2 regions of the Rhodosalinus sp. 5P4 genome follow, and region 2 is predicted to be linked to the other one. Evidence: riboswitches for the same ligand, from Rfam matches in the RefSeq annotation. Region 2 holds a riboswitch; the other holds the start of a gene.
What was found. Region 2 has a riboswitch for thiamine pyrophosphate ahead of thiB (thiamine ABC transporter substrate binding subunit). Riboswitches for the same ligand answer to the same signal wherever they lie in the genome.
Positions count from the first base shown of each region.

Region 1 (4,406 bases), on a different contig from region 2:
GAAATCGAGATCATGCGTGATCACGGCAACCCCGTACCCGCCCCGGGCAAGCGCCCGGATCCGCCGCCCCAGCGCGGCCTCGGCAGCCCCGTCGAGCCCGCCCGTCGGCTCGTCGAGGATCAGGACCGGCCAGCGGCCGGTTTCGGTCAGAAGCGCCAGCGCCAGCCGCCGTTTCTGACCCTGCGAAAGGGTGAAGGGGTGCTGGCCCGCCACGCGGGTCAGGCCCCAACGGGCCAGGATGTCGGAGGCCGTCGCAGAGTCCGTTGCCGCCGTGATCTCGGCGGCAACGGACTCGCGGCTGAAATGCGCCTCGGGGTTCTGGAACGCCACCGCGCCGGGCGGGCCGGTCCGTTGGCCCGCGTGCGGGGGCAGCAGCCCTGCGAGGCAGGCGGCAAGCGTGGATTTGCCGGCCCCATTGGCCCCCAGGATCGCGAGGACCTCTCCGGCGCGCAGGGATAACGTGATGTCCCGCAGCACCACGGGACCGAAGGCCGGGGCGCAATCCGCGTTCCGGAGCGCGACGAGCGTTTCGCCGGGCGGCACCGGATCGGCCAGGACGGCGGCGCGCAGGGCCTCCGTGCGGCGGCGTCCGGGCGCCAGGCCGCGCAGGCTGTCGGTCAGGTCGGCTGCCGGGGCGAAGATCTCCGGCATGGCGAGGTGCAAGCGGATGCCGAGCGGCAGGGCGATCCCGTTGTCGGCCAGCGCCGGGCCCTGCGCGACAAGCACCTCCGCGGGCGGGCCCTCGGCGATGATGCGGCCGTCGCGGCCGAGCGCGAGGCAGCGGTCGATCCGGTCGAGGATCGGCCCCGGCTTGTGCTCCACCACGAGGGCCGTGCGGCCGCGCGCCAGAACGAGCTCCGTCATGCGCCGCGCCGCCTGGGGGGCGAGGCTTGCCGCGGGCTCGTCGGCAAGCGTGATCGCGGCGTCCTGCGCGAGAAGCGCGGCAAGCGCCACCAGTTGACGCTCCCCGCCGGAGAGGTTGGAAATCCGCCGTCCCGCCCAGTCTGTCGGCAGCCCGGCGCGGGCCATCGCTCTCGCGACCAGCCCCGGGATATCCGCGGCCTCGACCGCCCTGTTCTCAAGGGCGAAGGCCACCTCGTCGCGCACGGTGAATCCGGCCAGCGTCTGCGCGGCGTCCTGAAAGAGATAGCCGCAGGTATCGGCCCAGCCCGCCGGGCGCCGCGCGTCCGCCGGCTGCCCCTCGACGCGGATCTCGCCCCTGCGGATGCCGTCGATCGCTTCGGGCAGAAGCCCGGTCGCGGCGTGCAGAAGCGAGGATTTTCCCGCGCCGGACGGGCCGAGCAGAAGCACCCGTTCGCCACGTCGCACGCAGAACGAGACGGGCCCGACCGCGTCGGACGCCGCGCCGGGATAGCGCAGCGCGACGCGTTCGTAGGCCAGCGCGTCAGGCATTCGCGGCGCGGGTGTCCCGGTCAATGGCGAGGCCCGACAGGACGCCCGTGCGGTAGAGCGCCTTGACGACGACATGCCCCAGAAGGCCGCCCAGCAAGGCGCCCGAAGCCAGCCGAAGCACGAACATGGCGACGAGCAGCCCGGGCGCCAGGCTTGCGTAGTCGAACCGGATCCATGTGTAGACGAACGAGAACACGGCGGCCCCCATGCCCGCGGCCATCAGGACCGGCAGGGAATAGCGCCGCCAGCGCGTCGCCGCGAAGACCGCTTCCGCCCCCGCGCCTTGCACGAGGCCCGTGAGCAGCAGCAAGAGCCCCGCCGGGCTGCCCAGAAGCACCTGAACGGCGGCGGCCATGACTTCGGAGACAAGCGCGACCCCCGGCTTTCGGATGATCGCCGCCGCGATGATCGAGACGATGAACCAGAAGCCCATGACCACGTCCATCGTCACGGCCCCGAAGATCGCCTGCAGGACCAGCCAGACCTGGACCCAGCCCAGGTAAAGCACGCCGAAGACGGTGCCGAGAACGGCGATGATCAGGGTTTCGCGCATGGTCCAGACGGATTGTTCAGCCATGTCGGCCTCCTTTTTTGGACAAGATTTCGAAGGGATGCCGGCCGCGCGCGGGCGGCAGGGTCAGCGGTCGCTTGGCGAATTCGCCGATACGGTCACGTCGAGCGCGAGATGCCCGGCCGCCGACCCGAAGCCGGTGAAGGCCTGGTTCAGCGTCTCGAAGACGGGGCCTGCGTCGCCGCGCAGCGCGGTGCAGAATTTCTTCGACCTGTCGAAGGTGCCCGAGCTTTTGAGGAACGCGATGCAGCCGTAGATCTCGTCCATATGATGGCCGATGCCCAGCGGATAGAGCGACAGCTGCGCCGCCACCGTCTGCGTGCTTTCAGGCGCGGCGGCCACCGCCTCGCGGCAGGTGGCGATGCGCGTGGGCAGGTCCATCTCCGGGGGCGGCCCGGCGACGGGGGTGCAGATCGGGTCGTCGGGCTCTCCGGGACAGCCGCGCGAGATCGTGGCGTGCATCGTCGTGTGCGCGCCGGACGCGGCGGCCGCCACGAAGAGGTCGCGCATCGCGGGAAAGAGGATCTCCGGCGGACCGACCATCAGGGTCGACAGGTCGTCGGTCTCGAGCCGGAGCCGATCGCGCCAGGGATCGAGCGCCCCGAGCGCGCCGAGAATGATGCCGACGAAATCGTCGGACATCGGATACAATGACACCTGTGCGCCGGAAAACATGGTCACCTCGCTCCGCTGGCATTACCCAGATCAGCTGAAGGGTCCGAGGGCCTGCGCCCTGCATCTCAGCCCCGGCATCGCGGAGCTCCCCTGTGCATACGCGAAACTATCCTCTTCCGGGTAAGCTTCAAGCCCGAATATCGGGCCGACCGTTTATCCAGCGGTCCCGGGCGGAAGGATCCGGGCGGCCACGTTTGCGGCGCCGGCCGGAGCAGGGGCCGTGCCGACCGCGTTTCCACGGGGCGCACCGCGCGCGGGCCGCGGGGCGAAGGGGGGTTGCGCCGCCGCGCGCATCCAAGAATGCTTTGCCGTGTCGCCGCTTCGAACGCGGATGCGCAGCCTGGGGAAAGAGGAGCAACCATGTCCGACTTGCCATCGCACGCAGGCGTCGTGATCGTCGGGGGCGGCTCCATCGGCTGCAACACCGCCTATCACCTCACGAAGCTCGGCGTGTCGGACGTGGTGGTGCTGGAGCGTGACCGCCTGACATCGGGCACGACATGGCACGCCGCGGGGCTGGTCGTCGCGGGGCTGCTCAAGTCCGAGGCGGAATGCGAGATCTACACCCACGGCCGCGACCTCTACGCCCGGCTCGAGGAAGAGACGGGCGTGCCCACCGGCTTTCGCGCGGTGGGATACCTGCAGGTCGCCAGCAACGAGGAGCGCGTGCACGAGATGCGCCGCGTCGCGCCCTTCATGCGCAGGCACGGGATCGACATGGTCGAGATCTCGCCCCGCGAGGTGCAGGAGCTCTTCCCGGTCGGGGACGTGAGCGACGTGCTGGCCGGCTTCTACATCGCCGAGGACGGGCGCGCGAACCCGGTGGACGTGACGATGTCGCTCGCCAAGGGCGCGCAGATGGGTGGCGCGCGGATCTTCGAGACGACCGCCGTCACCGACATCGTCGTGCGGGGGGACCGTGCCGTGGGGGTGCGCATGGCGGACGGGCACGAGATCAGCGCCGATCACGTGGTGATCTGCGCGGGCATGTGGTCGCGGCAACTGGGCGCGAAGGCCGGCATCACGCTGCCGCTTCAGGCCGCCGAGCATTACTATCTCATCACCGACAAGATCGAGGGGCTGCCGCGCGACCTGCCGGTGCTGGAGGATCCGAAGACCTACACCTATTACCGCGAGGAAGTGGGCGGCCTGATGCTGGGCCTGTTCGAGCCCGGCGCCGCGCCCTGGAAGGTCGAGGGTATCCCGGAGACCTTCGCCTTCGGCGAGATCGAGCCGGACTGGGACCGGGTCGGCCCCTGGCTCGAACTTGCCTACAGCCGCGTGCCCGGCGCGTTGGACGTGGGCGTGCGCAAGCTCTTCTGCGGGCCGGAAAGCTTCACCCCGGACAACGCGCCGCTGGTGGGCGAAACGCCGGAGCTTCGCAACTGCTGGGTGGCCTGCGGCATGAACTCCCTGGGCATCCTGAACGGGGCGGGCACGGGCCGGGCGCTCGCGCACTGGATCGTCGAGGGCGTGCCGCCGATCGACGTGACCGGCATCAACGTCAATCGCTTCACCCGGCACCACGCGACGCCCGCCTTCCGCCGCGACCGGACGACCGAACTTCTGGGCAAGCTGTTCGGCCAGCATTTCCACAACGAGGCCCCGAAAACCGGGCGGAACCTCAAGCGGTCGGTGCTTTACGACCGGCTGGCGGCGGCGGGCGCGTATTTCACCGAAGGAAACGGCTGGGAACAGCCCGACTGGTTCGCGCCATCACCCGCGCAGGCGAAGATCGAGCGGCTGA
Region 1 covers NZ_JBGFSJ010000002.1:417,652-422,057, forward strand. Annotated here, with positions in the region: gene AB6A69_RS04995 (ABC transporter ATP-binding protein) at 1-1,413, opposite strand, end outside; gene AB6A69_RS05000 (ECF transporter S component) at 1,406-1,990, opposite strand; gene AB6A69_RS05005 (YkoF family thiamine/hydroxymethylpyrimidine-binding protein) at 2,051-2,659, opposite strand; TPP riboswitch at 2,650-2,761, opposite strand; gene AB6A69_RS05010 (FAD-dependent oxidoreductase) at 3,020-4,406, shown strand, end outside.
Region 1: another riboswitch for thiamine pyrophosphate. It lies ahead of AB6A69_RS05005 (YkoF family thiamine/hydroxymethylpyrimidine-binding protein); the one in region 2 lies ahead of thiB (thiamine ABC transporter substrate binding subunit).

Region 2 (4,406 bases):
AGGGCAGCGTCGCGCGCTCCGGGTCGGCGAAGAGCGCGATCACGCCGAGATCCCCCATGGAGAGCGCCGCGGCGAGCCCCGCCGCGAAACCGAGCGGGCGGCGCAGCCGAGGCAGCGCGACCCGCGTCCAGAACCGCCGCCCGGTCAGGCCGAGCGACAGGCAGAGGCGGCCGTAATCGGCCCGCACCGCCTCGAGCTCGGGGCGGATCGCGCGGAGCGCGAAGGGCAGCGCCATCAGCGCGTTGACGAGGGCGGTCACCGGAAGCGCCACGTCGCCCGGCGCGGCCACGGGTCGGAGGATCAGGAAAAGGCCGGTCCCGAGCACGAGCGGCGAGACGGCGATGGCGAGCACCGCCAGCAGCTCGCCCCGCCGGCTCGCCAGCGCGAGGGCGAGCGCGATGGCGAGCGCGGTGGAGACGAGCGCGACGGCGACAGAGCGCCCCGCGGCCGTCCACACGCTGCCCGGCAGCCGCGCCAGCCCCGGCACCCCGTCGATCACGATCATGGCGAGCGGCACAAGCAGGAAACCGGCGGCAGCCCCGATCCACAGCGCGTCCTGCACCCGCAGACCCGGGCGGTCGGCGTCCCAGCGCGGCACCACCCGGTCCAGCCCGGCGCCCATGGCCGGCGGCAGGGCGAGGCGCGCGGCAAGCATCGCCGCGCCGCCCGCGAGCGCCAGCTGGACGAGCGCGAGGGCCGCGGCCTTGCCGAGATCGAACTCGAAGCGGAACGCCTGGTAGATGGCGAGTTCCACGGTGGTGGCCGCCGGCCCGCCCCCGAGGATCAGCACCACGGCGAAGCTGGACAGGCAGATGACGAAGATCACCACCGCCGCGCCGGGCAGCACGCGCACCAGCATGGGAAGCTCGAGCAGGCGGAACACAGTCCTCGGCGGCAGGGCGAGCGCGGCGGCGAGGCGGAACCGCTCGCCCGGGATGGCGAGCCAGCCCTGAAGCAGAAGCCGCGTGGCCAGCGGCAGGTTGAAGAAGACATGGGCGAGCACCACGCCGTGCAGGCCGTAGATCGACAGCGGCTCCTGCCCCGCGAGGTCCAGCAGGTTGCTGGCGATGCCGTTGCGCCCGAACACGGCGAGAAGCCCGAAGACGGCCACGACGACGGGCAGGATGAAGGGCGCGCCCAGCAGCGTGACGAGCGCGCCGCGCCCCGGGAACCGGCGGCGCGCCAGCGCCCGCGCCACGGGCACGGCGAGCGCGGCCGACAGAAGCGCCGAGAGCGCGGCCTGGGTGAGCGAGAAACGCACCGCGGCCCAGTCGCCCGGGCCGAGCCGCCCCGCCGCGCCCGCGGTCCAGATCACCGCGATCACGGGGGCGAGGACGAGCGCGGCGACGAAAAGCGCCGCGCCCGCCGCCGCCCAGGGCGGCGCGCCTAGCGCGCCAGCGCCGCGCGCCATTCCTCGAGCGCCGGGCCGCGAAGCGCCGCGGCCTCCGCCGGCGGCAGCAGAAGGGCCGTCTCGGGCGCGATCAGCGTCTCGAAGCCCTCGGGCAGACCCTCGGGCGGGATGACCGCCGGGTACATCCAGTTCGTGGTCGGGATCACGGACTGGAAGCCGGGACCGGTCATGAACTCGAGGAACTGCCGGGCGAGGTCGGGCTGCTCGGTGCCGGCGAGCATGCCCGCCACCTCGACCTGCATGTAGTGCCCCTCCTCGAAGGGCGCGGCGGCCTTGGAGGGATCGTCCTCGGCGATCAGGTGATAGGCCGGAGAGGTGGTGTAGGAGAGGACCATGTCCGCCTCGCCGTCGAGGAAGAGCCCGTAGGCCTCCGACCAGCCGGGCGTGACGGTGACCACGTTGTCGGAGAGCCCTTCCCAGATCGTGCCCGCCTCGTCGCCATAGGCCGCCTTCACCCACATCAGCAGCCCGAGGCCGGGCGTGGAGGAGCGCGGATCCTGGATCAGGATGTCGAGATCGCTTTCCGCCAGCGCGCGGAAGGAGGTCGGCGCGTCGAGGCCCGCCTCGTGGACGAAGGCGAAATAGCCCCAGTCGAAGGGCAGGAAATGCGGGTCGTCCCACGCCACCGGAAGGTCGAATTCCGCCGCGATCCCGTGCTCGGCGAAAAGTCCCGTCTCGCGGGCGGCATAGGTCAGGTTCGTGTCGAGTCCAAGCACCACGTCGGCCTGCGTCCTCTCGCCCTCGAGCCGCAGCCGGGACAGGAGCGCGGCGCCGTCGCCCGCGCCCACGAAGCGCAGGTCGCAGCCGCAAACCTCCTCGAAGGCTGTCTCGATCTGCGGGCCGGGGCCCCAGTCGGAGACGAAGCTGTCATAGGTGTAGACGGTGAGTTCGGGGGTCTGGCCCGCCGCGCCCGTGGCGGCGGCGACGAGACCCGTGGCAATCATCGAAGCGCGCATCGTCTTGCTCCTTTCTTGCGACGGGCGGAGCAAGTCAGGGGAGGCGGGCGATCTGCCCCGTTGGTCCTGTCCCTTCCCTCCGCCGGTCCTAACCGGTTCAGGTTCAACGGGTTCGCCGTCCGGCATCTCAGGCCCGCGCGCGTGCGGGCCACCCCGAGGTGAGCGCGACGTTAGACCGCCGCCCTTGGCCCTTCAAGGCGAAACCGCTTGAGAGGAGGGGGTGCGCGGGCTAGACCGCCCAGTCAGGAGGACCATCTCGCATGAGCCTGAACAGCTTCGGCCACGTCTTTCGCGTGACCACCTGGGGCGAAAGCCACGGCCCCGCCCTCGGTGCCGTGGTGGACGGCTGCCCGCCCGGCGTCGCGCTCGACGAGGCCGCGCTCCAGCTCTGGCTCGACCGGCGCAAGCCGGGACAAAGCCGGTACGTGACCCAGCGCCGGGAGCCCGACGCGGTGGAGATCCTGTCGGGCGTCTTCGAGGGGCAGAGCACCGGCACCCCGATCCAGCTTCTGATCCGCAACGCCGACCAGCGCTCCAAGGACTATTCCGAGATCGCCAAGACCTTCCGCCCCGGCCATGCCGACATCGCCTACTGGCAGAAATACGGCATCCGCGACTATCGTGGCGGCGGGCGCTCCTCCGCGCGGGAGACGGCGGCGCGGGTCGCCGCCGGCGGCGTGGCGCGCGCCGCGCTGGCCGCGCTGGCGCCGGGCCTGGAAATCCGGGGCTACATGACTCGCATCGGCCCGCACGCCATCGACCGCGCGCGCTTCGACGCGGCGGTGATCGACGGGAACCCCTTCTGGTGCCCCGACCCGCAAGCCGCCGAGGACTGGGCCGCCTATCTCGACGCTCTGCGCAAGTCCGGCGACAGCGCGGGCGCCGTGATCGAGGTGGTCGCGTCGGGCGTGCCGCCCGGCCTCGGCGCACCGGTCTACGGCAAGCTCGACACCGATCTCGCCGCCGCGATGATGAGCATCAACGCCGTGAAGGGCGTGGAGATCGGCGAGGGCATGGCGGCGGCCGAACTGACCGGCAGCCAGAACGCCGACGAGATATTCATGGGCAATGACGGCGAGCCGGTCTATTCCTCCAACCACGCGGGCGGGGTGCTGGGCGGCATCTCCACCGGGCAGGAGGTCGTGGTGCGCTTCGCGGTGAAGCCCACCTCGTCGATCCTGACGCCGCGGCGCACCGTCACCCTCTCGGGCGAGGCGACCGAGATCGTCACCAAGGGCCGCCACGATCCCTGCGTCGGCATCCGCGCGGTGCCGGTGGGCGAGGCGATGATGGCCTGCGTCCTGCTCGATCACCTGCTTCTCGACCGTGCGCAGACCGGCGGCGCGCGGGGGCCGATCGGCTAGACCCCGTGCTCGACATCCTGGCGATCACCTTTCCCATCTTCGCGCTGGTGGGGCTCGGATACGGCTCGGTGCGCTTCGGGGCCTTCCGTCCCGAGGACATGCGCGTTCTGGGCCTTTTCGTGATGAACGTGGCGCTGCCCGCGCTGCTCTTTTCTGCGGTGGCGGGCCGCAAGCTCACCGAAAGCGTGAGCCCCAACTACATGGCGGTCTTTCTCGCGGGCGGGCTGGCCACCATCGCGCTGGCCTGGACCTGGCACACGCTGCGCGGCACAGGCCCGGCGCGCAAGGCCATCGCGGTGATGGGGTCGAGCTGTCCGAACTCGGGCTATGTGGGCTACCCGCTGATGCTGCTGCTGCTGCCGGAGGACGCGGGGCTCATCCTCGCGATGAACCTCGTGGTCGAGAATTTCGTGCTCATTCCCCTCACGCTGTTGTTGCTGGAAGGCTCGCGCCCCTCGCATGTCGGCAGCATCTGGCCGCGGCTGAAGGCCCTCATCTGGGGCGTGGTGCGGCGGCCCATGGTGCTGGGGCTGCTCGCAGGGCTAGCGGTATCTCTGGCCGGGCTCTCGGTGCCCTCCGGTGTGGCGCGGCTCCTCGACCTTCTGGCGTCCTCCACCGGGGCGATCGCGCTTTTCGTGATCGGCGGCTCGCTCGTCGGGCTGCCGGTGCGCGGCA
Region 2 covers NZ_JBGFSJ010000008.1:82,389-86,794, reverse strand. Annotated here, with positions in the region: gene AB6A69_RS14815 (thiamine/thiamine pyrophosphate ABC transporter permease ThiP) at 1-1,411, opposite strand, end outside; gene thiB (thiamine ABC transporter substrate binding subunit) at 1,387-2,367, opposite strand; TPP riboswitch at 2,425-2,533, opposite strand; gene aroC (chorismate synthase) at 2,628-3,731, shown strand; gene AB6A69_RS14800 (AEC family transporter) at 3,737-4,406, shown strand, end outside.